Regions from separate parts of the Alteromonas sp. Cnat3-28 genome, predicted to be linked through region 1. Evidence: predicted binding sites of a transcription regulator. Region 1 holds the regulator's gene; each other region holds the start of a gene.
The links. Region 1 encodes ArgR, which controls arginine synthesis, uptake and breakdown. Its sites were predicted from a motif close to ANTGAATANNTATTCANT; they were not measured.
Positions count from the first base shown of each region.

Region 2: a site for ArgR is predicted at 8,878-8,895, ahead of gltB (glutamate synthase large subunit). Genes of this name have one in related genera too.
Region 3: a site for ArgR is predicted at 4,333-4,350, ahead of MHM87_RS06170 (OadG family transporter subunit). Genes of this name have one in related genera too.

Region 1 covers NZ_JAKREY010000018.1:35,781-46,515, forward strand. Annotated here, with positions in the region: gene MHM87_RS16030 (tetratricopeptide repeat protein) at 1-71, shown strand, start outside; gene MHM87_RS16035 (2OG-Fe(II) oxygenase family protein) at 127-966, opposite strand; gene MHM87_RS16040 (NupC/NupG family nucleoside CNT transporter) at 1,136-2,347, opposite strand; gene udk (uridine kinase) at 2,360-2,983, opposite strand; gene MHM87_RS16050 (hypothetical protein) at 3,192-4,142, opposite strand; gene MHM87_RS16055 (PhnD/SsuA/transferrin family substrate-binding protein) at 4,139-4,993, opposite strand; gene MHM87_RS16060 (TonB-dependent receptor) at 5,418-8,585, shown strand; gene MHM87_RS16065 (type 1 glutamine amidotransferase domain-containing protein) at 8,772-9,455, shown strand; gene argR (transcriptional regulator ArgR) at 9,521-9,985, opposite strand; gene mdh (malate dehydrogenase) at 10,223-10,735, shown strand, end outside.
Region 2 covers NZ_JAKREY010000006.1:35,246-45,980, forward strand. Annotated here, with positions in the region: gene MHM87_RS07905 (cobalamin biosynthesis protein) at 1-390, opposite strand, end outside; gene MHM87_RS07910 (5'-methylthioadenosine/adenosylhomocysteine nucleosidase) at 392-1,093, opposite strand; gene MHM87_RS07915 (DUF2726 domain-containing protein) at 1,259-1,846, opposite strand; gene MHM87_RS07920 (hypothetical protein) at 2,056-2,505, opposite strand; gene MHM87_RS07925 (FAD-dependent oxidoreductase) at 2,707-4,122, opposite strand; gene gltB (glutamate synthase large subunit) at 4,136-8,602, opposite strand; gene MHM87_RS07935 (N-acetylmuramoyl-L-alanine amidase) at 9,265-10,200, shown strand; gene arcB (aerobic respiration two-component sensor histidine kinase ArcB) at 10,300-10,735, shown strand, end outside.
Region 3 covers NZ_JAKREY010000004.1:166,147-176,881, reverse strand. Annotated here, with positions in the region: gene MHM87_RS06185 (ATP-binding cassette domain-containing protein) at 1-764, shown strand, start outside; gene MHM87_RS06180 (sodium ion-translocating decarboxylase subunit beta) at 936-2,066, opposite strand; gene oadA (sodium-extruding oxaloacetate decarboxylase subunit alpha) at 2,070-3,890, opposite strand; gene MHM87_RS06170 (OadG family transporter subunit) at 3,910-4,218, opposite strand; gene MHM87_RS06165 (hotdog domain-containing protein) at 4,761-5,093, opposite strand; tRNA gene MHM87_RS06160 (tRNA-Arg) at 5,333-5,409, opposite strand; tRNA gene MHM87_RS06155 (tRNA-Arg) at 5,463-5,539, opposite strand; tRNA gene MHM87_RS06150 (tRNA-Ser) at 5,577-5,668, opposite strand; gene csrA (carbon storage regulator CsrA) at 6,234-6,425, opposite strand; gene alaS (alanine--tRNA ligase) at 6,560-9,157, opposite strand; gene MHM87_RS06135 (regulatory protein RecX) at 9,455-9,913, opposite strand; gene MHM87_RS06130 (GNAT family N-acetyltransferase) at 10,032-10,735, shown strand, end outside.

The DNA of each region.
Region 1 (10,735 bases):
TCAGGTATTCGCCCAATGAGCAAGAAAAGCAACGCTATTCTTCAAAACTGGCAACGTTAGCAAGCAGCTAAAAAAAAGCCGCAGACTAGCTGCGGCAAAAGAATAACACTACAAAAGGAACTTAATTTATATAACGCCCAGCTCACGAAGGCGCTCTTGCAGGTATGACCCTGCGGTATGACGTTCTGAAAGAACAACATCTGGTCTAGGGTGTAAGAACAGTGGCAATGAAATACGAGATTTCGTCATGTCAGCACCATCTGGGTTTACAACCCTATGCGTAGTTGATGGGAAGTATCCGCCAGACGCTTCTTGAAGCATGTCGCCAATATTCACAATCAAGTTCCCGAAATCACAAGGAACTTCAATCCAACTACCGTCTTTAGCTTGTACTTGCAATCCAGGCTCGTTGGCTGCAGGCAAGATAGTAATCAAATTAATATCTTCGTGAGCAGCTGCGCGAATTGCGTCTACTTCTTCATCACCTTTTAGTGGTGGGTAGTGCAGTATACGTAGCAAGGTTTGATCAGAATCTTTGATCATGTCACCCAGCGGTTGACTGTACTTATCGCTCACCTCTGAAGGAGAATGTTTTTCTATCCAACCCAATAGCTCTTTCGCTAGTGTGTTTGCTTCCCCATAGTACTGGGAAATCTGCGGGTGTAGCGCTTCTGGACACTGACCCCACGGATAGAAGTGGTAATACTCTTTAATGTCTTTTTTCGTAAAGCCTTTGGCTACCTCAGATACGCTCTGAGGGAAAAATCCGTCTTGTTTACCTTTGTTGTACAGGTAATCATTCTTTTCTTCACTGTCGAAGAAGCCCTGCCAATTGTCGTAAATGCCTTGAACTAATGACTGCTGGATAGGGTGATTTTTCAAAACACCGAACCCTGTCTCGCGAAGTGACTTCACGAATTCTTCTTGTGCGTTCTCCGCTTGGTAATCAACAGCAACTAATTGCATAACTTTATCCCGTATATTTTGACTGCGGCATTATAAAGGTAGACGGGCTACAGAAAAAAGTCGCAGAAATTGACATAAATCAACCCCGCGAGGAATTTGCGCGTAATTTACAGAAACCTGACCAGTTAGTCTAGTAAAATCTTGACCAACTGGTCCAAATTAATGAAATTTAACCAAGAGAGAGGTAAAAGCCCGCTAGCGCGGCACTCATTAAGTTAGATAACGTTGCAGCAATAACAGCTTTTAACCCCAGTCTCGCAATTTCTTTTCTGCGTGTTGGTGCCATGGCACCAATTCCACCCATCAAAATAGCGATAGAAGAGAAGTTTGCAAAACCACAAAGTGCAAAGGTGATAATGGCCTGAGATGCTTCAGATAGCTGTGATTGGTTCTCTAGGAAGTTTAGGTAGGCAACAAATTCGTTAACTACCATTTTCTGACCAATAAAGCTGCCTGCAAGTTGCGCTTCCTCCCATGGTACGCCGATTGCCCATGCAAGAGGTTGAAGCACATAACCCAGGATCCCTTCAAACGTCACGTTTTCATAGCCAAATAATCCTGCTGTCCAGCCAATAAGGCCGTTAAACATGGCAATAAGTGCTATGAAAGCGAGTAGCATTGCACCTACGTTTAACGCAAGTTGCATGCCTGATGCAGCGCCACTGGCGGCTGCATCAAATACATTGGCGTAGCCGGTATCTTCCGCATCTACGTCGTGTAAATCTTCATTTGGCTTACTGGTTTCTGGCAACATGATTTTTGCCATAAGTAAGCCACCTGGCGCAGCCATAAAGCTAGCTGCTAGCAAATACTTAAGATCTACCCCCATGCCAGCGTAGCCCGCCATTACTGAACCAGCAATTGACGCCAAACCACCCACCATAATGGCAAATAGCTCAGAGCTCGTCATGTGTGGAATAAAAGGGCGAACCACAAGAGGCGCTTCTGTTTGGCCCACAAAAATGTTGGCAGCAGAAGACATGGATTCAGGTCGGCTAGTTCCCAGCGCTTTCTGTAAAAAGCCACCGATAACCTTGATGATCAAACCCATTACTTTGAGGTGATAAAGAACGGCAATAAGCGCCGAGAAAAACACGATAACTGGAAGCACGTTAAAGGCAAAAATAAACGCGATCGACTTGTCGCCAATAGGACCGAACAAGAAATTAATGCCTTCTTGGCTATAAGCAATGATGTTGGCGACAAAACGCGTCGCGCTCAACAATACTTCTTTACCAGGTTCAGAATACAGGACAAACGCGCCAACGGATGCTTGAATAGCAAATGCGCCACCAACGGTGCGCCAATTTATATTGCGTTTCGCCGATGATAACGCGAAGGCAATACCCAGAAGGACTGCAATGCCCAGTAAACTCACCATAGTAATGTTCCCTTAAAGAAGCGCTTGCTGAATGTGTGATTTGATCACATCTAATGCAATTTGGTTTTTGCCACCTTGCGTCACTACTACGTCGGCAGTGAAGCGGCTAGGTTCGATAAATTGATGATACATAGGCTTAACAGTTTCTTCGTACTGTTTTGCCACAGATTCAATACTACGACCGCGTTCTTTTAGGTCGCGCATCATTCTGCGCATCAAACAAATATCAAGCGGAGTATCAATGAAGATCTTCACGTCGTACAAAGGAAGTAGATCAGTACGGGCAAGTAGCATGATACCTTCAAGAATAATGACTGGCGCAGGATTTAGACGCTCAGTTTCAGGCAAACGCGTATGCGTTTTATAGCAGTAATGTGGATAGTCAATAGGCTGACCATCGCGCAATGCTTGTAAGTGTGCTTTCAAAAGCTCATGTTCAAAGGCATTTGGGTGATCGTAGTTATTCTTCTCACGCTGTTCCATGGGAAGATGATCTTGCGCGCGATAGTAGTGATCTTCGCGCAGCACTTGAACAGGGCGGCCCTGAGCACTGAAGCCGTTAAACAAATTTTTTGTAAAAAGAGACTTCCCAGAGCCAGAAGCTCCAGAAATGGCAATAATAAGTGGCGATTGCATAGTACTATAAAGCTGATTTTGTTGGTGCAAAGATACGCGTTTAGGCCTCGCGAATCAATGTTATATTCACAAGTTATCGGTATTTGGATCGGTCTTTGCTAGAACTTTATTGTATTTTCAAGGTATTGCAGGGCGTTTAGTCGACTTGCAAAAAATAGTAAAAAGTTCTCCAAGTGGTCAGTTTTTAACTGCCAGAATTAAAAAATTACTAGTTTCCAATAATTTCTATATCGTCTTCCTTAATATTCGGCAATGCGTACGAGTGTTGTTTAGAGCGAGAGCCTTCACCTTGAGCTCTAGGCGGATAATAGGTTTCTTTTTCTTCAGTGAATCCGGCAAACACTTCATCAAGGGCTGCACGGATCTCGCTCAAGGTTTTGTCTAAATTCGCGTTGAAGTCTGGCCTTTTGCGTTTAGTATGCCCAAGTTCAATCAGTCTACCAAAGCTCTTGTTAGCAAGAATCATAAGTTCATGTGGTACATCTTTATGCGGAGGAAGCGGCTGATTGGGGTACTCAATACAAAACTTAACTAAAGCAGTATAGAAACATAATGGCTTATTCTGTAGTGCAACTACCTTGTCATCAACACCGTTTGAAAGTGTTTTATCTTTGAGATTAATAATGAGCTTCGGTGTTGGCGGCAGCAATTCTTCTTCAACAGCCGACACTTTCTTACGCTTTTTCGTTGCAATAGAAAATACTGGAAGTAGTAAAAGTGAGCAGAGCAATGCTATAAAACTAAATCCTACTCCACTCCATGACGACTTACTGCGCATTTCAAGTACAATACGTTGCTCTGCATTTATCAGTAAGGTAGATGTCACGTTAGGGTATTGTGTGAAATCTTGAGATTGAACGCTGATTTCCTGAATATGGCTCACTAAAATAGGATAGCCTTCTTTGGTTAGTTCGCTATTTAATCTATCTAAATAGCTATAGATAGCATGCTGATTGACCGGCGTATTAAGCGTTACATTGCCCACATCTAGAAATGCGCTGTCTAGGCTTATACGACGTTCGACTTTATCTTGCGCTTCATGAATATCAGCCTTAAATGAAAAGTACTGGCCAATCAGCGCGATAGTCTGTAAGCACAGAAATAGCAGTGCCCAGTTTAACGTTATGCATGCAGGCGATTTGAACTTAGGTTTGATCATTTGTTACACCCCGCTTCAAGTGTAATATTTTTGTAATATGGTCGCGGGCGAGCCATTGCTATTTCATGTACAACAGACTGCATAGCACAGAACAAATCGGTGTTTTGTGTCTGCATTTTCAGGTACCACTGCATTCCACCTATGCTTTCTTGTAAGGGTGTTGCGTAATTTCTTGAAAAGCGATCACTGTCATCTTCAGCCCAATAAGACGAAATAATGTCAACATCACCTGCTAACAGTGCTCTGCGAAGCTCTTGATGGGAACTGTAATATACAATTGATACGTTTGTGTCGCTTAACCCTAAATTTTGTAGGATAGTTTTGGGTACAATGTGGCCTGAGCGACTACTTGGGTAATCTAATAAACCAATTTTTTTACCGAGCAAGTATTCTTTACTTAATTGCGGGCGTTCGCGTAACGCAATGAAAAAGGCGCTGTAATTAGGGTGCGATGCCACTTTAGACAGCCCATATATTTGGTCAGCGCCAAACGCGTCGACCACGTTCTTTTTCACTAATGCAAGGTCAACAACGCCGTGGTTGATGTAGCGAAACGTGTCATAGTCGCTTTGACCGATGATAATTTTTACTTCGCCGAATTGCTTCTTTATTGTGCTGTCAGCGCACAATCTATCTCTTGCCATTTCAGCAATGCGACCGTCGGTAACATACACTGAAAAAATGTCGCTATTCGCACTTAATTTAGTTTTGCAGTATAAAAATTGACCAGCTTGTGGGGTGATGTCACTATAAACATTGTTTTTTTGTAAATAGCTAAAAGTACCGCACGCGATAGCGACGATGACAAATAATATCCACTTTCCGGAGGCAACAATTCTAAAATTCGCCAAAAAAACGACCAAATGAATTAACGATTTATGTGGGGATTTCATCAGTTAAGGTTATTTATTGCAATAGGTAAATTTATTTTAAATCGTTAAGCTATTGAAATATAGTTTATTTTTATAGGTAAATCTGATTTTTATTAAACGCTGTTTATTAGTCGCACATCTGCCAAGAATAGCACTGTCCAATTGCTGCAGATAGACAACAACAATAACAAGTAAGTTAACTTGACTACATGGTCAAGTAATTTTTTACAAAGTCACTAGCGTCGGGCAATTGGTGTTAAACAAAAATGTAAAACTGTAATAAATTTGACATGAATCTCGATAACAATTCTTCGTGGTACTAGAATAGTAAGTGGTCTTGATAGGGACAACGCCCTGCGCAAGTCCATAAAAAAGAATTTTAAACAAAAAGGGAAACACACACATGAACTCTCCAGCTAAATTCAGCCGTATTGCGGCTGCTGTTGCGCTGTCCATCGGGTTGTCTACCGCTGTAATGGCGCAAGAAACGTCTTCATCAATTAAAGGTAGCCTAGTTGGTCCAGCAGGAGCTCCAGCAGCAGGAACTACAGTTATTATTACCCACGTCCCCACTGGCGCCAGAAAAACCGTTCAAGTTAACAACGCAGGGCAATTTAGCTCTCAAGGTCTACGCGTAGGTGGTCCTTATACTGTTGAATTTGATTCAGATAAGTTTGATGATAAAGTCATAAGTGATGTTTATTTGCAACTAGGTGAGCCTTTAGTTCTTAATTTAGCGCTAACTGACGAAGCTGACGTTGAAAGAATTCAAGTTACAGCTTCTCAAATGGGGTACGACGTATTCGGTCAAAAAAGTCCTGCGTCAACATTCAATCTTGAAGATTTAGAGTCTGCTCCTTCTGCAAACCGTGACCTAAAAGATATCGTTCGTGTAGATCCTCGTATTAGTATTTCTGAAAGCGACGGCGAAGAGGCGATCATCTGTGGTGGTGGTAACCCACGTTTTAGTGCACTAACTGTTGATGGTGTTCGTATGAACGACAGTTTCGGTTTGAACCAAAATGGTTATCCGACTGTTAGAATGCCATTCTCTTTCGATGCAATTGACCAAGTAACCGTTGAGCTTGCACCATTTGACGTGCAATACGGTGGTTTTACGGCGTGTAACATCAACGCAGTTACAAAATCGGGTACAAATGAAGTTCACGGTAGTGCTTTCTATGATTACACTAGTGATTCATTAATGGGTGATAAAGTAGAAGATACAGACGTTGATACAGGCGACTTTACTGAAAAGCGCTACGGTGTAAACGTTGGTCTTCCACTAATCAAAGATGAACTTTTCTTCTTTGGTGCTTATGAAAAACTTGAAGGCGCTCAAATCTTCTCTTACGGCCCTCTAGGTAACCAAGTATCACAACAAGATATCGATCGCATTCGTGAAATTGCGTCACGTGTTTACGATTACGATATCGGCGGTACGCCTGGCTCAATGCCTGTGGAAGACGAGAAAGTACTTGTTAAGCTTGATTGGAACATCAACGACGCTCACCGTGCATCATTAGTTTATAACTATAACGATGGCTTTAGAATCGACCAATCTGATGACTACTCGACAGCTCTTTCTTTAGATAGCCATTTCTACGAAGTAGGTGCAAAGCTTAATTCAACAGTTGCTTCATTGTACTCAGACTGGACCGACGACTTCTCTACCGAAGTTCGCTTAGGTCGAATCAAGCTTACCAACCGTCAAAACTCACTAGATGCTGACAGTGGTTTTGGTGAAATTCGCATCGATAGAGTAAACGGTGCAGACGTCTTTTTCGGTCCAGATGACTCTCGTCAATCTAACGAAATGGATTGGAATAGCACAACTGCCAAGTTCGCTGGTACGTACTACCTAGATAACCATACAATTACATTCGGTTATGAGTATGAAGAGCTAGAAGCATTTAACTTGTTCATGCAACATACTATTGGTGAATACCGTTTCGAAACTATTGATGATTTTGAAGCTGGTTTGGCTGACGACATCTACTACAACAACTCTGCTGGCACAAATAATCCTCAGGACGCAGCGCAACGATTCTCTTATGAAACGAACACGCTTTATGTTCAAGACGAGTGGATCCTTGATGACCTAACTTTGTTGTTCGGTCTTCGTTATGACAAATACAGCAGTGATGACAAGCCTAAGCGCAATGAAGTATTTGCTCAACGCTATGGTTATGACAACACTTCAACATTCGATGGAATTGATTTATTGCAGCCTCGCTTTGGCTTCAACTATACATTGAATGACAATATGGAAGTACGTGGTGGTGTAGGCCTATACTCTGGTGGTAACCCTAACGTTTGGCTATCAAACTCTTTCTCTAACGACGGTATTACAAATATTGATACTTATCGCAGTGATTTTGAGTTGTTCGATGAGAACGGTAACACGGTTCCGCTGGTTAATGGTGGTCGCCTAATTTACTCACCACTTCAAGAGATGTTTGATGAAGTTGCTGATGCAGATCCATCTTTGGGTAATGAGCCTTCAACGAATGCCGTAGACCCTGATTTTGAGATTCCTAGCGAATGGAAGTTCAATCTTGGTTTCACTTGGGTAACAGACAGCGATTATGTATTCCAAGCAGATATTCTTCACAACAAGAAGCAAGATAGTGCACAAATCATAAATGTTGGTTGGGACACAGAAAACGTTACTTTTGCAGCTGACGGTCGACCTATCTACGACTATATTCAAGTTGGAACTAATGACGATGGTGACGCTGTTTTCCGTAACTTCCGTAAGAGTGACTTAGTACTTACCAATGCTCGTGAAGATGGCAAGTCGACCACTATCTCTTTTGCTGTTCAAAAAGAATATGACTTTGGTTTAGATGCTTCATTCGGTTATGCATACAACCGCTCTGAAGACGTTACACCAATGGCAAGTTCAGTAGCGTTCTCGAACTTTACTAACTTTGCTTCATCAGACCCGTTAAACCCTGGTATCGCAACTTCGAACTACGAAGTGCCACATCGCTTTACGTTTAACTTGCGTTATTCGACTGAAATTGTTGACGGTTACAAAACAAGCTTCTCGCTATTCGGATCTCGCCAGCAAGGTCGTCCATTCTCGTACACCTTTGACGGTATCACGATCGGCGACGCGCAGTTTAGAACAAACAATGCACTTCTTTACATCCCAGAAGTTGATGATCCAAACGTGACGTATGCAGAAGGCTTCGACTTAGGTGCATTCAACTCATTCATCGATGAAGGTGGTTTTGCTCGCGGCGAAATCCTTGAGCGTAACTCTGAAAATGCTGAATGGTATTCTCGAGTTGACTTCCGTATTGACCAGCAACTTCCTGGTTTCATGAAAGGTCATCGCGCAAGTGCATACTTCATCCTTAAGAACGTTGGTAACTTCTTAAATGATGATTGGGGCGTTCGTAAAATTGGTCCATTCGTTTCAGCTCCTGTACTTGATGCATCGCTAAATAGCGATGGTACATATACGTACAACGAGTTCTTTGAAGGTAACACTAATCAAAATGGATTCTTTAATGAGCAATCATTATGGCAAATCCGAGTTGGTGTTAAGTACAGCTTCTAATCCAATGGTGTGAACCTATTGTAGTGTTAGGTGCCACTCTCCTTAACAGGAAGTGGCACTTTTTTATGCCCGCCATTAATCTCACAATCATGCAATCAAACGATCCTCCGCTTTTTTAATGATCTAACTACGTACATTAGCCGAAGTAATTGACGACAAATTTTTAAATGCTCGCAAGGAGGGCTTATGTCAAAACGTATGCTAATGGTAATGACATCTCACGAAATTATGGGTGATACCGGCAAAAAGACAGGCATGTGGTTGGAAGAGTTTGCTGCGCCGTACTACGCATTTAAAGACCAAGGATATACGATAACTTTGGCGTCACCCATGGGAGGGCAAGTGCCTATCGATCCCAATAGTCTGGCTGACGATGCAATGACCGATGACGCTATGCGATATACGAAAGATGAGCTGGCGCGTAGCGCTATAGCGTCGACTATTCCGCTTGAAGATGTGAGAGCTGAAGAGTTTGACGCGGTGTTCTATCCAGGGGGACACGGTCCGTTGTGGGACCTTTCTGACAATGTGCACTCGATAAAACTAATCGAAGACACTATCGCAGCTAATAAACCCGTTGGGGCAGTATGTCACGCGCCAATTGTGCTTAAGGACGTTAAAACGCCTGATGGCAAATACCTGGTAGAGGGAAAATCTGTTACCGGATTTTCAAACAGTGAAGAAGCTGCAATGGAACTTACAGACGTAGTGCCTTATCTGGTTGAAGATGAACTGGTTAAAAAAGGCGGTAAGTATGAGAGCGCCGACAATTTTGCTGTAAAAGTGTGTACCGACGGGTTACTGGTGACGGGACAGAATCCGCCGTCATCACGACCAGCAGCCGATGCGCTGATTAAGCTATTGAGTTAGCGTCAGCGAACAGCAGAATATATAGTGCCCTCAATGAGAGGGCACCGTTTTAATAGCGTGGCTACCTAAACGTTCTCAAACAGGTCTTCAACACGCTGTCTTAGTTCTTCGATTCTAGACACATCCGCTGGCGCGATGAAAATAGTGTCGTCACCTGCTATGGTGCCCAAAACTCCGTCTTTCTTACTTAATGAGTCAAGCAAGCGCGCAATAAGCTGTGCAGCACCAGGGCTGGTTCTAATGATTACCATTACGTTGTTGTGAACGATATCCAGTACCAGCTGTTTAAGAGGGCTTTTAGCCGTAGGCATACCTAGCTCTGGAGGCAAGCAATACACCATGTCACCTCGGGCATTTCGCGTGCGTACCGCGCCGAATTTGCTTAGCATTCTAGAGATTTTAGATTGGCTGATGTTGTCGAAGCCTTGTGCTTTTAATGCATCAACAATTTCGCCCTGTGAACCGTAACTTTCTGCTTTAAGAATTTCTTTAAAAGCTTTGATGAGTAGCTCTTGTTTTGCGTTTGCCATTAGCGCTCTTTTCTTTTTTGAGGGTTATCGTTAGGAATTATATTTAGTATGCGTATATTGTGCCGTACAGGTAGACTTTGCGCAATTTCTTTGCATAATCATTCATGATAATGAATATCGAGATAAAATCGCCATAAATAACGTTAATAAGACGATCCGGTGATTGAGTTTTCCCCCGCGTTGCATTAGTGTGACGTTCCGTTTAAATACGTGAAGTAATCCCATAGGAGAAATGGTATGAAAGTAGCCGTGTTAGGTGCTGCCGGTGGTATTGGTCAGGCGCTGTCTTTGTTGTTGAAAACACAATTGCCAGCAGGTTCAGATTTAGCGCTTTACGACGTAGCGCCAGTTGTTCCTGGTGTTGCCGTTGATTTGAGCCACATCCCCACTGCGGTAAAAGTAACCGGTCACGGTAAAGATGACCTAGCTGATGCACTAACTGGAGCAGACGTTGTTCTAATTCCAGCGGGTATGCCTCGTAAGCCAGGTATGGATCGTTCTGATCTATTCAACATCAACGCCGGCATTGTTAAAAACCTAATTGAAGGTGTAGCTGATAACTGCCCGAACGCGTGTGTTGGTATCATCACTAACCCAGTTAACACTACTGTTGCTATTGCAGCTGAAACGCTTAAAGCAAAAGGCGTTTATGACAAGAACAAGCTTTTTGGTGTAACGACACTAGACGTTATCCGTGCTGAAACGTTTGTTGCTGAACTTAAAGGTGTAGACGTATCTTCTGTGCACGTA
Region 2 (10,735 bases), on a different contig from region 1:
TTGCGCCATTTCACGTGCGAGGGATTTTTTATTTCTTCCCACACTCGCCAGCACTTTTTTGTACTGTTGACGCTGGTAACCGTAATCGAGCAGTGCGACAAGAATAATCGCCTCAAAGAATACGGGGTATTGGGCCATGTACACCAAGATGGCAACACATACTACCAATGGCGCAAGAAGAACTAGGGCGGCTAATGAGCCTGAAATATAGTGCTGAGACCTACCGTATTCGCGAGAGGGCACCACTTTGCGCCCCATTTGCTGAACGAGGTAGCGCATGAGCGTTAATGGATGAGTACTATGGGGCCAGCGCCATAATGCGTCAACGGCGATAGCCAGCCAAAGTACGAATAGCGACTGGTATTGCGGGTCGCTAATTACCTCTGTCATCTTATTTTGCGAGGGCCTTAATCATTGCCATAACTAACTGTGCTGAGTGTTTAGCGGCAGTGTCTAGATACTCTTTAAAGCTCACTGACGACGTTTTTCCTGCAATATCCGACAATGAACGAATGACAAGGAAAGGCGTGTCGAGCATATGGCAAGTTTGACCTATAGCTGCACCTTCCATCTCAACCGCTTTCATGTCTGGGAAGTTTTCACGCAGTTCTGCTACAGCTTCGTCGCTACCGATAAACGCATCGCCCGTACAGATTAAACCTGTTGTCGACTGAAGTGAGGTAATGCCTGTGGCAGCACTACGAGCGGCTTCCATTAACCTTGTATCGCAACGGAAATCTTCAGGCATACCTGCGCATTGACCGAGCTTGTAGCCAAAATGGGTTAAATCGGCATCATGGTGAATAACGTGACTGGCGATCACTAAATCACCGATGTTTAGATTCTTGTCGAAACCTCCGGCAGAACCGGTATTGACAACAGCATCAGGGGCGTACTGTTCGATAAGTACAGTAGTAGCAATTGCTGCAGCCACTTTACCAATACCGCATTTTACTAGCACCACTTCTATGTCGTTAAGTGTACCTTCGTAAAACGTCAGGTGCTTCCACTGGGTTTCTTTTACATTCCAAAGTGACGCTTTAAGTAGCGCAACTTCTTCGTCCATTGCACCTAAAATACCAATTTTTTTCATAACTTTACCGACGGTGTTGAGGGAGTTTAACGCGTGAATACGCTGTTGAATGCGTTAATTGTATAAGGAAAACGGGCAAACTGACAGAAAAATGCCTCTGTTACCGCTATTTGAGAGTGAGAAAATAGCAAAGCAACAAAGGCCAGGGGAAGTGGGGCTTATGTCTTAAGCTGCAGCTGGTCTGCTTGAACGCACTGGGCGAGTCGGGCGCTTTGGTGGCTCTGGATTATGCGTAGGCAGCTGTGCCATTTTTTGCTGTAAACGGCGATAGGGAATGAGTTTGTTTTCCAAACACTCGCGAATGTCGTCAACGGTATAACCAGACTTCACTTTGATTCTTGCATGAGGAAGGCCAGCAGCATCAAGGGCTCCTGTTACAAACCAGTCTTTTTGTGATTTATAACCATCTTTGCCTTGGCTATGAACTAAGTCGATAGCAAGAACAGGACTCATGTCGTGTTTATCTACTAATACAAAGTCGAGCTGTCTGCTAGAAGCTCTGCTGATGGCTTGGCTTGCCGTCTTTTTATTTGCAGACTGGCGAACCGCCACTAAATCGTTAAGACGCACACGGCACACTATGCGAAACTCTCTTCCCATAGCCTGTTCGATAAGGTTTAAAAAAGAGTGCTCAACGGGGGTGAACAATTGCGGCTTTCGCCTAAATGGAAATGCGACACCGCCGTCTGACAACTTTATGGCACCCAGTGCAACGACAATAAGTAACATCATTAGAATAATTGCCAATTCCATCGTAACCCTCGCAAATTTCAATAGTTAAAGCCCACGGAATGCATAATAAAGAAGCCCGCTAAAGTGTTTATATCGAAAAAAGCTTGGGCTCCGTTTGCAGTTTGAGCGTCATAAAAATGACACTCACTGTTACCGTGGAGTAGTTATTGATGATTTTGCAAAGCAGATGCCAACATGAGTAGATTTCGTAGTTGTCTTGCTAAAAGGGCTTATTTCGTTGTGGATGTAACAAGAATATCCACTTGAGAGCCAGTATTATCTGGGCTGATTATTACTCTGACCCCTTTATCTTCTGAGGATAACAACGTGCGGCCGCTAACTGGAGTGTGAGTTTTTAAAGCGGGGTGCGCCGTTTGGTAAACATCCAGTAATTCACTCGGGGAGCGAGGAGAGTGGTAAACCATTACTGCTGTCTTGCTTTCGTCAAATGCTTGGCATTGTCTTGCATCATCAGAAATCTTAACTTGCTGAAAATCAGAAGGGCAAGACATGATGCTTGGCTTACTAGGTGAAGAGTTGACGCTTTGTTTCTTAGTTTGGTTGTTAACTTGCGCATTTAATGAAGCGTCAACAGCAATGGTATCAGCTAAGCTGGCATTGCTCGCTGCTATCGCCAGTGTTAGACAAAATGTAAGTTTCTTAATGTTTAAATGCTGCATAGATAGATTCTTCACCCGATGTGCGATGTCTTTAATTGCTTAAACGATAGTAGAGTCGTAACTCTCGCGCTTCAACTAAACCTTGGTCTATTAACGTATACTTTTAGCGTTTTCCGTATCATCGAAGTGTGCATAAAAAAAGCTCGATAGCAGAACTATCGAGCTTTTCGTGAATGGACAATAGGCCTTAGTTAGCGAAGGTTAAACGCCAATATAGTCCATAATCCCTTCTGCGGCTTTACGGCCTTCGTCGATAGCAGTAACAACCAAGTCACTACCACGTACCATATCGCCACCGGCAAAGACTTGCGGGTGAGAGGTCTGGTAAGCAAATTTGCCAGCAGATGGCGCGCGTACGCGCCCTTTTTCATCAAGCATAATGCCGAAGTCAGCAAACCATGGCGCAGGGCTGGGCTGGAAGCCGAAGGCGATAATTACCGCGTCAGCTTCTAGTACGTGCTCTGAACCCTCTACTTCAACAGGGCGGCGGCGTCCATTGGCGTCAGGCGGCCCCATTTCAGTTTTAACCAGCTTAACGCCACAGGCTTTACCATTTTCGTCTACTGCGATGTCTAGCGGCTGAAGATTAAATTTAAACTCAACCCCTTCTTCTTTTGCGTTAACAACTTCGCGGCGAGAGCCCGGCATGCTTTCTTCATCACGGCGATATGCACAGGTAACTTGTGCAGCGCCTTGGCGGATTGACGTGCGAACACAGTCCATCGTGGTATCACCACCACCTAGTACTACTACGCGCTTGCCTTTCATATCAACAAAGTCAGCGGGGTCCTTTTCAAGGCCCATTACGCGGTTGGTGTTGGCGATAAGGAAAGGAAGTGCATCATATACGCCTTCAACGTGTTCGTTATCGAAACCACCTTGCATCGACTTGTACGTACCCATGCCCAGAAATACTGCATCGTATTTATCAAGCAAATCCTGGAACTGGATGTCTTTACCAATTTCAGTGTTAAGTACGAACTCAACACCCATCTCGGTAAAGATTTGGCGACGTAGCTTGATTACATCTTTCTCTAATTTGAAAGACGGAATACCAAATGTAAGTAGACCACCAATTTCTTCGTATTTGTCGTAAACAACAGGTTTAACACCGTTACGAACCAGAATATCAGCACATGCAAGACCAGCAGGGCCGGCACCTACAATCGCCACTTTCTTATCGGTCCATACCACGTCAGACATATCTGGACGCCAGCCCATTTTGAATGCCGTATCGGTAATGTATTTTTCAATACTACCAATGGTAACAGCGCCAAAATCATCATTCAGCGTACATGCACCTTCGCACAGTCTGTCCTGTGGACATACGCGGCCACATACTTCAGGCAAGCTGTTGGTTTTGTGAGAAAGTTCCGCAGCTTCTAGGATGCGACCTTCGTTTGCCAAGCTTAACCACTGAGGAATATAGTTGTGCACGGGGCACTTCCATTCACAGTATGGGTTACCGCAGTCCAAGCAGCGATCTGCTTGGCCTTCGGTTTGAGATTGGCTTAGCGGCTGGTAAATTTCCGCGAACTCGTGTTTACGTACCATGATCGGCTTTTTAGGCGGATCAATACGTTCAACATCGACAAATTGATATACGTTCTTTGCCATAAACTAAATCCTCCTACTGAGCCTGAATGCGTAATTCAGCACTTGAACGACTGATGTGACCAAGCAAGTTTTTCACATCACTGGTTTTCGGCTTAATAAGCTTGAAGCGTTTCAGCGTTGCGGCGAAATCAGTAAGCAACGACAACGAGTGCTCGCTTCCTGTTTCTTCGTAATGCTGATTGATTAAGCCACGTAAGTGTTCAGCAAGAATTGCTTTATCTTCAATTGGCATTACATCGACCAGTTCGGCATTCACGCGGTTATCAAGGTCGTCGCCATCATCCATAAGATAAGCAAAACCACCTGTCATACCGGCACCGAAGTTAACACCAACCGGACCAAGTACAGCTACGATACCGCCTGTCATATATTCACAGCCGTTATCGCCAATGCCTTCAACTACCGCAATAGCACCAGAGTTACGTACGCCAAAGCGCTCGCCAGCACGGCCAGCAGCAAACAGCTTACCGCCTGTTGCACCGTAAAGGCAGGTGTTACCCATAATGGCGCTGTCGTGGGCGTCATACGAGATATCGCGCGGCGGGTGGATAACAAGCTTACCGCCAGTCATCCCTTTACCTACATAATCGTTAGCATCGCCTTCAAGATGCATATGTAGGCCGCCAGCGTTCCACACACCGAAACTCTGACCCGCTGTACCGGTAAGTTCAACCTTGATAGGTGTATCTTCAAAGTCGTGGTTACCGTGGTGTTTAGCGATTTCACCTGATAGCAATGCGCCGACAGAGCGATCCGTATTGCGGATTGGGTATTTAAGGGTAATAGATTTACCGTCAACAACCGCTTGCTGGCCGTCTTTAAGCATCTGCGCGTTCAATTCACCTTTATCGATAGGTGCGTTGGTCGTTTGTGAGCAGAATAAGCGCGTATGGTCGCCTGCTTTAGGCTGCGCTAGCAACGGAGACAAATCTAAACGGTTTTGCTTAGCGGTAATGCCATCTAGAACTTTAAGTAGCTCTGTGCGTCCAACAAGGTCGTCGAACTTAGCAATACCCATAGACGCCATGATTTCACGCACTTCTTGAGCAATAAACTTGAAGTAGTTCATTACCATATCAGGTAAGCCAATGAAGTGGTCGTCACGCAGTTTTTGATCCTGCGTTGCAACACCGGTCGCACAGTTGTTCAAGTGGCAAATACGTAGATATTTACAGCCTAAAGCCACCATTGGACCTGTACCAAAACCAAAGCTCTCAGCGCCTAAAATACCGGCTTTTACTACGTCTAAGCCTGTTTTCAAACCACCGTCGGTTTGAACGCGTACTTTGTGACGTAAGCCGTTTTCAATAAGCGCTTGCTGAGTTTCAGATAAACCAAGCTCGAACGGACTACCCGCATACTTAACTGATGTTAGCGGGCTTGCACCTGTACCGCCGTCGTAACCTGAAACGGTGATAAGGTCGGCATAGGCTTTCGCTACACCCGTTGCAATGGTGCCAACACCCGGCTCAGATACTAGCTTAACGGATATAAGTGCCGTTGGATTAACCTGTTTCAAATCGAAAATTAGCTGTGCCAAATCTTCAATTGAGTAAATATCGTGGTGTGGAGGTGGTGAAATAAGGGTTACACCCGGCACAGAGAAACGTAGCTGTGCGATGTATTTATTTACCTTATCGCCGGGAAGCTGACCACCTTCACCCGGTTTTGCACCCTGCGCCACTTTAATTTGAATAACGTTTGCGTTAACCAAATAGTGAGGCGTTACACCAAAGCGACCTGAAGCCACCTGCTTAATTTTAGAGTTCTTTTCAGTTCCAAAGCGAGAAGGGTGTTCGCCACCTTCTCCCGAGTTAGACTGACCGCCCAGGCGGTTCATGGCAATCGCTAGCGCTTCATGCGCTTCAGGGCTTAGTGCACCAATTGACATTGCCGCAGTATCAAAGCGTGGGAATAAGTTTTCCGGTGCTTCTACTTCACTAATATCAATAGGGTCGCAATCAGGGTTTATAGCTAGCAAGTCGCGAATGTGCGCAGGCGCACGCTCGTTAACAAGCTTTGCATATTGCTGGTAGTCGTCGTAGTTACCAGACACCACAGCCTTTTGAAGCGTACTGACTACGTCTGGGTTATAGGCGTGATATTCGCCACCGTGCACGTATTTAAGCAAGCCGCCGTGATCGACAGATTTACGCTTAAGCCAAGCAATACGGTTTAGGTTGATAAGATCTTGCTGGAAATCATCGAAGCCCGCACCTTGAATGCGTGAGGTCACACCTTTAAAGCATAACTTCATCACTTCGTTGTTAATACCCACTGCTTCAAACAGTTTAGAGCTACGGTAGCTAGCAACAGTGCTAATACCCATTTTCGACATGATCTTGTACAAGCCTTTATTGATACCCTTACGGTAATTCAACGTGGCCTGCATAGGAGAAATATCTAGCTCGCCTTTTTCACAAAGCTGCTCAATAGTTTCATATGCTAAGAATGGGTAAACCGCAGTGGCACCTAAGCCAATCAGCACCGCGAAATGGTGTGGATCGCGGGCACTTGCTGTCTCAACAACAACGTTAGCATCGCAGCGCAATGACTTTTCAACTAAGCGACGTTGTACCGCACCAACTGCCATTGCAGCAGGGATAACCAAGCGATTTTGTTTAATGTTTCTGTCAGACAGAATAACGAATGCAGCACGCTTGTTTTTAACCAGCATTTCTACTTCGTTACAAACGCGCTCGATGGCTTTCTTCAAACCTTCTTGCGGCGCATACTGAAGCTCCACGACTTCTGAGTAGTAGTTGTCTGGGTTAAATTCGCGCAGTTGCTTAAGGTCGGTATACATTAGCACTGGCGAGTCAAACAATACGCGGTCAGCGTAACCTGAGGTTTCGCTAAATACGTTTTGCTCGCGGCCAATACAGGTTGCCAACGACATAACGTGGTTTTCACGTAGCGGATCGATTGGCGGGTTAGTTACCTGTGCAAATTGCTGACGGAAATAGTCGTAAACCGTACGCTGACGAGATGACATAACCGCCATTGGCGTGTCATCACCCATTGAGCCAACGGCTTCTTGACCGTCTTTCGCAAGTACTTTTACAACTTGTTGAATTTCTTCATAGCTGTACGCGTGTAGCTTGTGGTACACCGCCATGGCATCGTCGTCAAACACACGTTTACCAATTAATGACGCATCAAGCTTTTCAATTGGTGTGAGTCGACGAATATGCTTGTCTAGCCACTCTTTATAAGGGTGACGTGCTTTTAAGTCTTCATCAATTTCAGTAGAGCGCCAGATTTTGCCTGTATAGGTGTCTACAGCAAGCATTTCACCTGGGCCTACACGGCCTTTTTCAATTACATCGGCTTGCTCGTAATCCCAGATACCTACTTCTGAGGCTAGGGTAATGAAACCGTTCTTAGTGATAACGTAACGTGCAGGACGTAGACCGTTTCTATCAAGGTTACAGGCTACGTGGCGACCATTAGTTAAAACGATACCCGCTGGGCCGTCCCATGGTTCCATGTGCATTGAGTTAAACTCGTAAAATGCACGAAGGTCATCGTCCATGGTTTTGTTGTTTTGATAGGCTGGTGGAACAAGCAAGCGCATAGCACGGAATAAATCCATTCCGCCGGCTAAGAATAGCTCTAGCATGTTATCCAGCGATGATGAGTCTGAACCTTCGGTATTAACAAAAGGTGCTGCATCTTTAAGGTCTGGAATAAGTGGCGTTGCAAATTTAGCTGCACGTGCCATGGCCCAGTCGCGGTTTCCTTTAATGGTGTTAATTTCACCATTGTGCGCAAGGAAACGGAAAGGCTGAGCAAGAGGCCAGCGCGGTAATGTGTTTGTTGAGAAGCGTTGGTGGAAAACGCAAATTGCGCTTTGCATACGCTCATCGGCAAGATCGTGATAAAAGGCGGGTAAATCTTTTGGCATTACCAAGCCTTTGTAGATCGTTACCAAGCCCGACAAACAAGCTACGTAAAAATCGGGATCTTTCTCAAGACGTTTTTCAGCGCGGCGGCGGATCATATACAAACGACGCTCAAGGTCGCGTTTTCTCCAACCTGCTGGCGCGTTCACAAATACCTGTTCAATTTGTGGAACACCCGTTAGCGCTAATTCACCCAGTACTGAGTGGTCGACAGGCACTTCGCGCCAACCCACTACTGAAAGTGTTTCTTTTTCTAGTTCTTCATTAAGTACTTCACGCGCGGCTTGCGCAAGTACCGGGTCCTGACTTAAGAAAATCATGCCCACGCCGTATTTTTTGCTGAGTTTCCAGCCATTTTCTTCGGCGATTGCATGGAAGAACGCATCCGGTTTCTGTAGTAATAAACCACAGCCGTCACCGGTTTTCCCGTCGGCGGCGATACCGCCACGATGCTGCATACGGTCAAGACCGTGTATTGCAGTAGTTACCAATTCATGACTGGCTTCCCCATGAGTGTGAGCGATTAAGCCAAACCCACAGTTGTCCCGGGAATCATTGGGATTATATAAACTCATCTCTTAACTCCTTCAACCTTTTGACTGGGCAAGGTATGCGTTGCGTGTAGATGCGCCTAGGTTTGCGTATCACAACATTATTAGACGTCTTTTATGCCTGCGAGCGGTATTGCTCGCGGCGTGCGCCTTTCTTGTCGTTATTTTATTATTAGAGGATTCCAGTCGTTTCCGCATTTTTATGCATTATTGCGATGCGGGCCGTACAAAATACCCACATTAAAAACTAAAATCAAACGCTAAAAGTATAAGCTTTATAGTGAATTAGTATAAATATAATTAAATATATATTAATCAGTTGCTTACGTGTCGTCATTTATATTTGTAACAAAAATGTTATCAGTGTTGCAAAGTGAATAACTCACCCCTTATAAATGATATTACTTCTCATTTGCGCTTTATTAATGAATAAATATGCTTTGAAATTGATGTTTTATGTTGTCAATAGCGGTTTGCGGTGTATTTTTATTAATTTGTAAAGCTATGGTTCCACTAATATAAGTAGTTTGCTATATTGGTTGAAAATTGACCACAGGTAAGGCTCGTGGTGCGCTGAAGGATGTTGATAGAGAGCCCTGTGTGTGAATTGAGTGTACGCTTATGTGGAAGGCGAAGAATAAAAATTCACTGTGGTGGCGTGCTGTTAAGACAATAAGGATTATTGTATGAATACACTACATGCTTCACCACTGCCTACATTTAGTATAGATGATCATATTCTAACTGGCGACAACATCACCTTCAGGCTTTCTCCTAATACATCTGGGCGTTTTCAATCTGGATCTCCCGATACTATTGTTATTCATTTTACCGCCGGCAGTAGCCTTTCATCTTCGGTGAATGTCTTGACCAACGCCGATAGCGGTGTGTCAGCTCACTTTGCCGTTGGACGCAATGGTGACATTGTTCAAATGCTTCCGACCAATAAAATAGCGTGGCACGCAGGAGAAAGTTATTACGAGGGGCGTAGTGGCTTGAATCAGTACTCTATCGGCATTGAATTAGACAATGCCGGCCAGCTTAAGGCTAGAGGAGACGGCACCTTTGAAAGTTGGTTTGGCGAAATTTTTGGCGAGAATGAAGTATTAGCTGCCCAGCACATTAACCAACAGTCTATGGGCTATTGGCACAAGTACACCGACGTACAAATTGTTAGGACGCTATCGCTGTGTAAAGCGTTGTGTAGCCACTACAACATCTCTACTATCGTCGGGCATGAAGAAATAGCGCCGTCACGAAAGGTCGATCCTGGCCCCGCTTTTCCCCTTCAAAGACTCAAAGCCGCTGTTTTGCAAAGTGATAGTGAAACGTGGGCAACTGAGTCAAGTGATTCGAATTCACAGCGAGAGGCGCATGACCAAATTCAGCGGGATCTCGCTAGCCCTGTAAAGCGGGTGGCCAATGTAAGTGCCAATTCGCTGAATGTGAGAAAAGGGCCAGATGTTTCGTACCCAACTGTCGAGAACGGTTTGAATAAGGGCGAAGTGCTAAAAATACTGGAAAAGCGAGGGGAGTGGGCGAAAGTGTCTTACACGAAGGTGGGATGGGTGAATACCAAATACATTAATGAAATTACTGAAAAGTCGCCTTTCAAATCCTAATTCTGAGCAGGGCCACAGAGTTATGCTTTGACAAACCGCATTCCCGAAAAGAGGAAAGCCTGATAGGATAACCGCAAAATAAGCTTATATTAGACGTACATGCATTCAGATTCACCAAACGATTCTTGGGCAATTCGCTTTGCCCAATTTGTTCAGCGTTTTGGCACTCTAAAGCTCAGCATATTGTTTGTTGTTCTTTCGCTTGTGTTTACGCTAGGGGGCTCATACGTAATTCGCGTGAGCATGGGAAGCCAGGTTCAGCCCGATGACTTCATCAGTGCTGTAGTACTGACCATGTTATCTGCGCCTTGGGTACTTTATTTCTTTAGTGAGTTAATCAAGCAATTAGAAAACTCACGTACCAACTTAAAGGAAGTGGTAAGCCAGTTAGAAAGTTTGCGTGAAGAAGATGTCTTTCTTAACCGCGAACTTCAAAGCAACATCAGACAGCTTAATCACGAGATAGAGCAGCGCAAGCAAGCACAAGAAGAGCGTGAGGCGCTGTTTAAAGACTTAGAAAAAGAAATTCAGGATA
Region 3 (10,735 bases), on a different contig from region 1:
AGAGGAAACGTTGGCTAAAACGTCCTGAAGTTTTTCAACTTGGTCCAGTGAACTTAAGCGTAAAGCGCGGTGAAACCATTGCAATTATTGGTGAAAATCGCTCAGGCAAATCCTTGTTGGCTAAGCTCTTGGTAGGTGCACTGCCTGCTGATGCAGGTGAAATTGAAATTAACACGCACAAATATTTAGCCAAATACCAGTCTAAAGATAGCCAGCAAAAACGTACCCATGACATTCGTATGATCTTGCAGCATAGCTCCGAGTCGATGAATCCATCGGTTCCTGTGGGAAAAATTTTGGATGAGCCATTGCGTTTGAATACAGGCCTAAGCGAAGCAGAACGCAAACCAATTATAGAAGATATGTTGGTGAAGGTAGGCCTCTTGCGCGAACACTATTACTTTTATCGACATATGCTTTCTGATGGACAGCAGCAGCGCGTAGCGCTAGCCAGAGCCATTGTGTTAAAGCCCAAAGTGTTGGTGGCTGACGAACCCTTTGCAGCGTTAGACCCTTCCATTCGTTCGCAAACGGTGAATCTTATATTGAAGCTTCAGCAAGAACTTGGCTTGGCGTTTATCTTTATTAGTCACAACTTGGGTATTGTACGACACATTGCAGACAGGATTATTGTGATGGAAGGCGGTGAAATTGTAGAAGAAGGCAAGACCGAAACTATCTTTAGGTGGCCCCAGCATACGCGCACTAAGAAACTCGTTACCGCATACCAATCTCTGGTGCCACAAAACACAATTCGAGAATAAAGAGCTTATCGTTTGGGTGCTGTTTTCTTTGAGAAGCGCACTTACGTACCGAACTGGCACGCTCTACTCGTCACAAAAAGAAAACCCTAGAAAGCCTTTTTTTGAACAAACGCCATGCAATAAAAAAGGGGCAAATAAATTGCCCCTTGTACAGCAATGCATTTGTGCTTTCTAGCCAACCAGAGCCAATAGAATACCTGCGGCAACCGCACTACCTAGCACACCAGCCACGTTAGGTCCCATTGCATGCATAAGTAAGAAGTTATGAGGGTTTGCTTCTAGCCCAACTTTGTTCACCACTCTGGCTGCCATCGGCACAGCAGAGACGCCAGCTGCGCCAATCAGTGGATTTATACTGCCACCAGACAGCTTACTCATAAGCTTGGCCATGAGTACGCCTGCGGCAGTGCCTATACCAAACGCGATAGCCCCAAGCCCCAAAATACCTAAAGTCTCGACCGTAAGGAATGCTTCAGCTGATAGCTTTGATCCTACTGCTAAACCAAGGAAAATAGTGACCGTATTGATGAGCTCGTTTTGGGCTGTTTTGCTCAATCTGTCTACCACGCCACACTCTTTCATTAAGTTACCGAAGCAGAACATACCGACAAGTGGCGTTGCTGCAGGTAAAAACAAGATAGTCATAAACAGAACAGCAAGCGGAAAAATAATCTTCTCTCGCTTTGACACAGGTCGTAGTTGACCCATTTTTATCTCGCGTTCTTCTTTTGTGGTCAACGCTTTCATGATGGGCGGCTGGATAATAGGTACCAACGCCATATAAGAGTATGCAGCGACTGCAATCGCACCAAGCAAATCAGGCGCAAGCCGTGAGGCGAGGAAAATGGCAGTAGGCCCATCCGCGCCACCTATGATAGCAATGGCACTCGCGTCTTTTAACGTAAACTCAAAGCCAGGTATAAGGTTTAACGCTATCGCGCCAAACAAGGTAGCAAAAATACCGAACTGCGCAGCTGCGCCAAGTAACAACATTTTAGGGTTAGCAATAAGCGCACTGAAATCAGTCATTGCGCCTACGCCCATAAAGATGAGCAGAGGAAATACCCCTGTATCTATGCCGATTTTGTATATGTAGTGCAGCAAGCCACCCGCTTCTGAAAAACCAGCAATAGGGATATTAGTAAGCAATGCACCAAAACCAATGGGTAATAAGAGCAATGGCTCAAACTTTTTAACAATGGCCAAGTACAACAAGCCGAAACCCACCGCCATCATTATAAGCTGGCCGGCTTCAAAGTGCGCAAGCGCGGTACTATCCCAAAGTACCATTAACTTATCCATGTACTACCCCAATAAGATTAACGGTTGACCACTGGTTACGGCATCGCCTTCACTAACAGTAATGTCGGTGACCGTACCGGTGTATGCGGAGCGGATCTCTGTCTCCATTTTCATGGCTTCAAGGATCATCACCACATCGCCTTCTGACACGCTGTCGCCGTTTCTCACCAAAACTTTAAATACGTTACCTGCAAGCGGTGCATCAATAGACTGAGAAGAGTTAGAGTCTGATGGCGCAGCACTCTTAGTTTGAGGCTGTGCTTGCGTCTGAGAGCCACTAGCAGGTGTAACGCTCGTCAGCGTACCTGAAGGTGCCACTTCTACGCGATACACTCTTCCATCTACGTTTACGTCGTAAGTTTCACTCGCGGTAGCCCCTTGTGAGCTTGACTTGGCTTCAGCAGGCTTAGGCGCACTCGAGCTTTGCGACTCTTGTGCGCTAGGTGCAGGTTCAAACGCATCAGGGTTGCCGCGGTTTTCGATAAACTTTAGGCCTATCTGCGGGAATAAGGCATAAGTCAAAACATCATCAATTTTATCGTCTGACAGCGAGAGTTGCTTTTTCTCAGCCAGTTCATCAAGCTCTTTACTCAGTGTATCCAGCTCTGGTGCAATATTGTCAGCAGGGCGACATGTCACGGGCTCTGCGCCATCAAGCACACGCGCCTGCAACTCCTTGTTTACTGGTGCTGCGGTAGCGCCATATTCACCTTTAAGAACGCCTGCGGTTTCTTTTGTAATGCTTTTGTAACGCTCGCCGGTGAGTACGTTAAGCACTGACTGCGTGCCCACGATTTGTGAGGTTGGCGTAACAAGAGGAATGAACCCAAGATCTTCCCTTACCCGTGGAATTTCTTTTAACACTTCTTCGAATTTATCTTCAGCGCCCTGCTCTTTAAGCTGACTTTCCATGTTGGTTAGCATTCCGCCCGGTACTTGAGCCAAAAGAATACGTGCATCTACCCCTTTGAGACTGCCTTCGAACTTGCTGTATTTCTTTCTTACCTCTCTGAAGTGACTGGCAATGTCTTCAAGCTCAGGCAATGAAATGCCCGTATCGCGCTCTGTACCTTCTACGATAGAAACCATGGTCTCAGTTGCGCTATGACCATAAGTCATGCTCATTGAAGAAATAGCCGTGTCCAGCATATCAATGCCGGCATCGATAGCTTTTTGATACGTCGCCGTACTCAACCCTGTTGTGGCATGGCACTGCATGGCAATAGGTACATCAACCGTTTCTTTTAATCCGGTAATCAATGCCTCGCACTCGTACGGTTTTAAAAGCCCAGCCATATCTTTTACGCAGATAGAATGAACCCCTAGGTCTTCAAGCTGTTTCGCCATTTCGAGCCAAAGCTTAAGATTGTGCACAGGGCTTACCGTATAAGAAATTGTCCCTTGCGCGTGAGCGCCACTGTCTATGGTCGCTTTTATTGCGGTTTTCAAATTCCTAATGTCATTCATGGCATCAAAAATTCTAAATACATCTACGCCACTTTCGTGAGCACGCTCTACAAAGCGAGTGACAACATCGTCAGCATAATGGCGGTAACCCAATAGATTTTGACCACGCAACAGCATTTGCTGTTTCGTGTTAGGCATGGCTGCTTTTAGCTTTCTGATGCGCTCCCAAGGGTCTTCCCCTAAATAACGAATACAGGCATCGAATGTAGCACCACCCCAAGATTCAACTGACCAAAAGCCAGCTTTATCTAGTTTTTCCGCTATGGGAAGCATATCTTCAATACGCATGCGCGTAGCAAGAAGGGATTGGTGGGCATCACGCAGAACCAGCTCGGTAAGGGCCAGAGGCTTAGACATGGTAACTCCTGATTAGGCTTTATTTTTTAGAATTTTGGCGATGGGTATGAATTGCGGCAGAAATAGCTGCGATAACGTTTCCGTCTATTCCTGGTTGTACCGCTTGATTGTTTCGACTCAAATTAGCTGAAGGCCCTTTTAAATTTGCTGAAGGCTCTTTTAAATGAGCTGAAGGCTCTGCTGTTTCACCAGGAAAAGCTTCACAAAATCGGGCAATGAGATGAATACCCACAATAAGAAGCCCTAAGAATGAGAAAACAAATACCATTCCTATAAGCATAAGAGAACCTGCTTCAAAGAGCAGGCTAGCGACGGATCCCGAATCCATATTCAATCCTGTTGTTATTTTGTACCTGAATAAGTATCACGTGGTTTTTCAAAACACAACAAAGCAGCATAAAAAACCACTTTAAAATGAATAAAACCCGCCAAAATGAAACTTAATGCATTATTCTTTAATAAATTTGCAACAAAAGTATATTTTAGGAATTAGCATAAGCGTTGCCGATGCCAGCAATCTACGTTTACGTTCATTTATACTCACGCCTTAATGAAAGCCTATATTTTCCGTAAAGTCACTGTCTAGCTGTTTAGCGAAATCTTTCGCATGCATCGCCAACAATACCAATCCACATAGATAATCGCCCACTCAGAAGGCGCTGGCAAGTTTCCTAGCAAAGCGTGGGAATGCAGGAATGGCTGTTCCCTTTCAAATTCCCAGAATGTAGCTAGGAAGCTTGCCAGACCTTCCCGAAGGGCGAGTTTAAAATGTCCGTACTCTTTGTTGTGTCACCTTGATGTAGAACCACTATACCTACGGTAACACGCCGCGATTACGAACATTTTAACTCTCGCTGAGTGGGTGATTATCTATGCGGACTGGTATAAATCTAGCTGCATATGTCGTTCATCCTCGGGTACGTAAGCAGGCACATTTACTGGGTTTCCCTCACAGTCCACCGCCATAAAAGTTAAATAGCGATTTGCGACAGACGTAGTGTTTTCCGTGGCGTCGCCCGATTTAACCACAACATAGATATGCATACTTGACGCTCCAGTGTGTACCAACGATGCGGTTATCTCAACTAGCTGACCTACTTTTATAGGTTTTATGAAACGTATGCCATTGGCAGACACCGTGACGCAGTAACATTTGGACCACTGCGCGGCACAGGCATAGGCTGCTTGGTCAATCCATTTCATTAAGCTGTTATAGAGAGCATGCCACCGTGAACGTTACCGCCAAAGTTTACGTCGGTAGGTTCAGCTAAAAATCGAAAAGTAGTAGATGGATGTGCCATAGCGTACCTCGCGCTTTACTGCTGTTAGACACATTAAGTTTAGCTTAAATTTTAAACAGCGCGCTTAGACGAAAGTGGAGAGAACAAAAATAAAAGGAGTAGAAATGAAAAAACCCACCTAAAAACGTGGGTTTTTCAATATGGCGCGTGTGGAAGGATTCGAACCTCCGACCGCCTGGTTCGTAGCCAGGTACTCTATCCAGCTGAGCTACACACGCGTAAACTTGTGTACTTTTGAATTCTACCTCAAAAGGTGACGCCTTAAAATAAGTGGCGCGTGTGGAAGGATTCGAACCTCCGACCGCCTGGTTCGTAGCCAGGTACTCTATCCAGCTGAGCTACACACGCGCAAAACTTGTTGTTGGCCGTCACTGCCAACGAATAATGGCGGAGAGGGAGGGATTCGAACCCTCGATACGCGTATATGCGTATGGTTCCTTAGCAGGGAACTGGTTTCAGCCACTCACCCACCTCTCCTTGACTGCGGGGTGCATTTTACGGATTCATTGGCCTGAGTCAAACCTTTTTTATAAAGAAATTGTTCACCCGCTGCCATTTTAAACGATTCGAGCAAAAAACCAGTAATTTGTTCGCAATACAAGCAATTAAACCGAATTTTATTTAACGATGCTCGTTAATTTGCATTTGAATATGCGCAGCTTCATTGCAGTTTTAACTGACCCGCCTTAATAATTTAGTCAATTTTTCAAAAATAATATCAAAAAGTTTTGAATTTATTTGTTCAAAACCAAGTACGCTGATTCGTATTACTTACTTAAGTTATTTAAAAGCGCTCCAAAATCTCAGATAAAGCGGTTAATGTCTCGATTTAAAAATCGCCCCCCCAGAAGGCATTATGCTAGAAAAAAGCTGTGCACGACCCAGAGACTTAACTTGGTCGTTAGCGCGAGACATCACAACGTCATTTCTGGCGAAATAGAACAGAAACAATAGACTTGCGCTAAAGCCCGATAAGATTTACTCACTTAAAACAAAAAAGGCCAGCGTAAGCTGACCTTTTCCAATGAAGCGTATAATGCAATTATTCTGCAGAGCCTGGCTGACCGCCTTTTTCTGCTTGAATGCGCATGTATATCTCTTCACGGTGCACAGAAACTTCTTTTGGTGCATTCACACCGATACGTACCTGATTCCCTTTTACACCTAGTACGGTAACGGTTACATCGTCACCAACCATAAGCGTTTCACCAACTCGACGAGTCAAAATAAGCATTCGCTTGCTCCTGTTCCTTAATACTGAACATCATCCATTAAGATTTGCCAACCCATCGGCACGACCCGATGGAAGCGACAGTGATTCCATGTTTCTGCGTCACTTCAAAAACTCACTGTTATACACAAAAATAATTATAGCTTATCTTGTAACCAAGCGTTAACCGAATCTAGCGCCTGGCCTAAGTTTTCAGGCTGGTCACCGCCTGCCTGTGCCATATCTGGACGACCGCCCCCTTTGCCACCTACTTGTGATGCGACAAAGTTAACTAGCTCGCCCGCTTTAACTTTACTAGTGAGGTTTTTAGTAACGCCAGCAATAAGATTCACTTTCGCGTCATTAGCCACACCTAATACTACGATCCCTTCACCAATTCGGTTTTTAATGTCATCCATCATTGAACGCAATGACTTCGCTTCAACACCTTCCAAATTCGCAATAAGAACTTTAACGCCATTTATCTCTACTGCATTACTAAGCATATCAGCACCTTGCTGACTCGCCAGTTTTTGTTTCGCAGAATTGAGCGCTTTTTCTAGTTCTTTAGTCTGATTTTGTAGAGAAACTACGCGATCAAGTACATTTTGGCTGTCTGTTTTCAATAACGCTGACAATGAAGACAGTGTCGCTTGTTGGGTTTGCACGACTTCAAGTGCATGCTCGCCAGTAACTGCTTCGATACGTCGAACGCCCGATGCAATACCCGCTTCACTGGTAATTTTAAACAAGCCAATATCACCAGTACGTGTAACGTGAGTACCACCACATAGCTCAACAGAGAATGGCCCCATGGTTACCACGCGAACTTTTTCGTCGTACTTTTCACCAAATAGCGCCATTGCGCCTGATGCTTTGGCTTCATCCAAATCCATTAGTTCAGTTGCTAACGTGTGGTTTGCACGTATTTCTTGGTTAACTCGTCTTTCAATCTCAGCAAGTTGCTCAGCCGTTACTGCCTCAAAGTGCGAGAAGTCAAAACGCATGCGCGGCGCTTCAACCAATGAACCTTTCTGAGTTACGTGCTCACCTAAAATTTCACGCAGTGCTGCATGAAGTAAATGCGTTGCGCTGTGGTTCTTTTTAATAGCTTCACGATTTGCTGCATCAATCGCTGCGGTTGCCGTATCACCTTTAGATACCGAACCTTTAGCAATACCTTTGTGTGCAAACGCATTACCCATTTTTTGGGTGTCGGTAACGATGAATTCACCGTTTGCCACGCGAAGCACACCTTTATCTCCAGCCTGACCACCACTTTCAGCGTAGAACGGTGTGCTGTCTAATACCACAACGCCTTCTTGACCGTCTTCAAGCTTCTCAACAAACGCATTGTCGGCAATAAGTTCAACCACATTCGCCTGGCCTTCTACATCGGTGTACCCAGTAAATGAGGTTGTGTGGTCAATGGCGAGTTTACTATTGTAGTCTGCACCAAAGTTGCTAGCCTGCTGTGCACGGGCACGCTGTGCTTGCATAGCAGCTTCAAAACCTTCTTCGTCAATCTTAAGGTCGTGCTCACGTGCTACATCATTGGTTAAGTCAGTAGGGAAACCATAGGTGTCGTAAAGCTTGAACACTACGTCACCCGGCACTGTGTCGCCTTCTAGAGTTTCTAATGTATCGTTTAGGATAGCCATACCACGGGCTAACGTTTTGCTAAACTGCTCTTCTTCAACACGTAGTACTTTTTCAATTACCGGTAGCTGGTCTACAAGTTCTGGATACGCTTCACCCATTTCTTTGGCAAGTGATGCTACAAGCTTATAGAAGAAGATATCGTTTGCGCCAAGCTGGTAGCCGTGGCGAACAGCGCGACGAATAATGCGACGTAATACGTATCCGCGCCCTTCATTTGATGGCATAACGCCATCGCAAATTAAGAAGCTGCACGAACGAATGTGATCGGCGATAACCCGTAGCGATTTATTTTCTAAATCTTCGCTTCCAACAATTGATGCTGCTGATTTGATCAAGTTTTGGAAAAGGTCGATTTCATAGTTGCTGTGCACGTTCTGCAAGATAGCGGAAATACGCTCTAGGCCCATACCGGTATCGATTGAAGGCTTAGGGAGTGGTTCCATGGTACCGTCAGCTTGTTTGTTAAACTGCATAAATACCAGGTTCCAAATTTCGATAAAGCGGTCGCCGTCTTCTTCTGGTGTTCCCGGAGGACCTCCCCAAATGTGCGCACCGTGATCGTAAAAGATTTCAGAACAAGGACCACATGGACCGGTATCGCCCATAGACCAGAAGTTATCTGACGTACTAATGCGAATAATCTTTTCTTTTGGAACACCAATATGGTTTTCCCAGATGTCGAAAGCTTCGTCATCTTCAGAATAAACGGTGACTAAGAGCTTTTCTTTTGGCAAACCAATTTCTTTGGTAAGGAAATTCCACGCAAACTCTATCGCTTCTTTTTTGAAATAATCGCCAAAGCTGAAATTACCCAGCATTTCAAAAAAGGTATGGTGACGCGCAGTGTAACCTACGTTCTCAAGGTCGTTATGCTTACCACCTGCGCGAACGCAGCGCTGTGACGATACCGCACGGGTATAGCTGCGTTTTTCCGCACCTAAAAAACAGTCTTTAAACTGGTTCATGCCCGCGTTGGTAAAAAGAAGTGTGGGATCATCTGCCGGAACCAGTGACGAGCTAGCCACCGCTTGGTGGCCATGGCTTTTAAAATAATCGATAAACTTGTTACGTAAGTCAGCAGTTGATAATGTCATTGAAAACCTAACTTCCTTTATTTTATTTTTGAAACGTGCGATTTGCCTGTTCTGATGAGCTTTATAATCGGGGCAGTTTGCGAATACGCAATACGCTTATCCTCGCTATAATTCTCTGGATAATTAAAATGCACACAAATTTGCGCAACAATACCATGGATAACGCAATTTTGTTAAGTGTAACGGGGAGAAGATAGGCTCAAATTTCACTTTAAATCGACGAAAATAGCCAGTATTCATAAAACGAATCGCCAACGGCATCTATTTGTCGGTAAACATGAGCATAAACCAGCCGTTTTAGCTAGATTCGTTTGCGCTTACCGCATATTCAATGTGATCTTGGTAAAAGCCACGATATTGAAGAAATTGTTTCTGCTTCTGTCTCAACGCGAATTCGGTTTCATAAAACTCGCCAAACTTTTTCTCTTTTACTTTTTTAGCACTTTCAAACCAGTCAGCGTCAATCTCTCTCATTGCGTGTTCTGCAGTACTTTCATCTACACCGTATTGCTGTAAGTCTAATTTAATTGCGCGGGGTCCCTTCCCTTTTAAATACAGTGCGCGAGCTCGGCTTTCTGCAAATCTAGCATCGCTTTGGATATCAGCATCTTTGAATTTCTCCAGAATAGGCATGAAAGCATCACTCGCTATTCCCTTCTGCTGCAACTTTCGCATAATCTCGTTAAAGCTATGCTCTCGTCGTGCCAGCATGCGAGTAATCGCGTCGGTAATGATTTTTCGGTCGAACTCTGACATTTTTGTAAACTTACTCTTCTGTATTAAACGTAGAAACCGCGTTATTTTAGCGTTAATTACTCGTACATTGCGACTATCTAGCGTTTTACGCACTTAACCTCTACATGATGTAAACTGCATGACAGCATCCAACTATCGCATAACAATAATAGATTCGATTGAACAGATCTCTAAAGAGCGCTGGCAATACCTCGCAAAAGAATCGGGTCCTTTCGTTTCTTATGAATTCTTACATGCGCTAGAACGCAGCGGCTCGTGCAGCAATGAATCTGGGTGGCAGCCTTGCCATATTGCTATAGCGAAAGGTCAGCATGAGGCTGCAAATCTTGTTATTCCCGGCTACCTGAAAACTCACAGCTACGGTGAATACGTGTTTGACCACGCATGGGCTAATGCTTATGCACAGCACGGTCTCGACTATTATCCTAAATGGATATCGGCCATCCCCTTTACCCCCGTAACAGGCTCTAGACTACTTTCTGATGGACACATTGCGCTTACTCCGTCACTTTTAAGTGAACTAGAAAATACATTGACAGCGTATGTAGAGTCCGTATTTGGTAAGGCTTTATCTTCTTTTCATTGGCTATTTCCCAATGAAAGCACCTCGGCTCAACTTATTGGTAAAGGCGAGCCTGAGGCCAGTGCATTAGCCGCTGATTTGCCTAATGACCAATTCAAAGTTCAACCCAGTATTCCCAACCACTACCTGACCCGATACGCAGTTCAGTTTCAGTGGCATAACTACGGTTATGGTGATTTCGACGATTTTCTTAACGCGCTTACCTCCCGCAAAAGAAAAGATATCAAGAAAAGTCGACG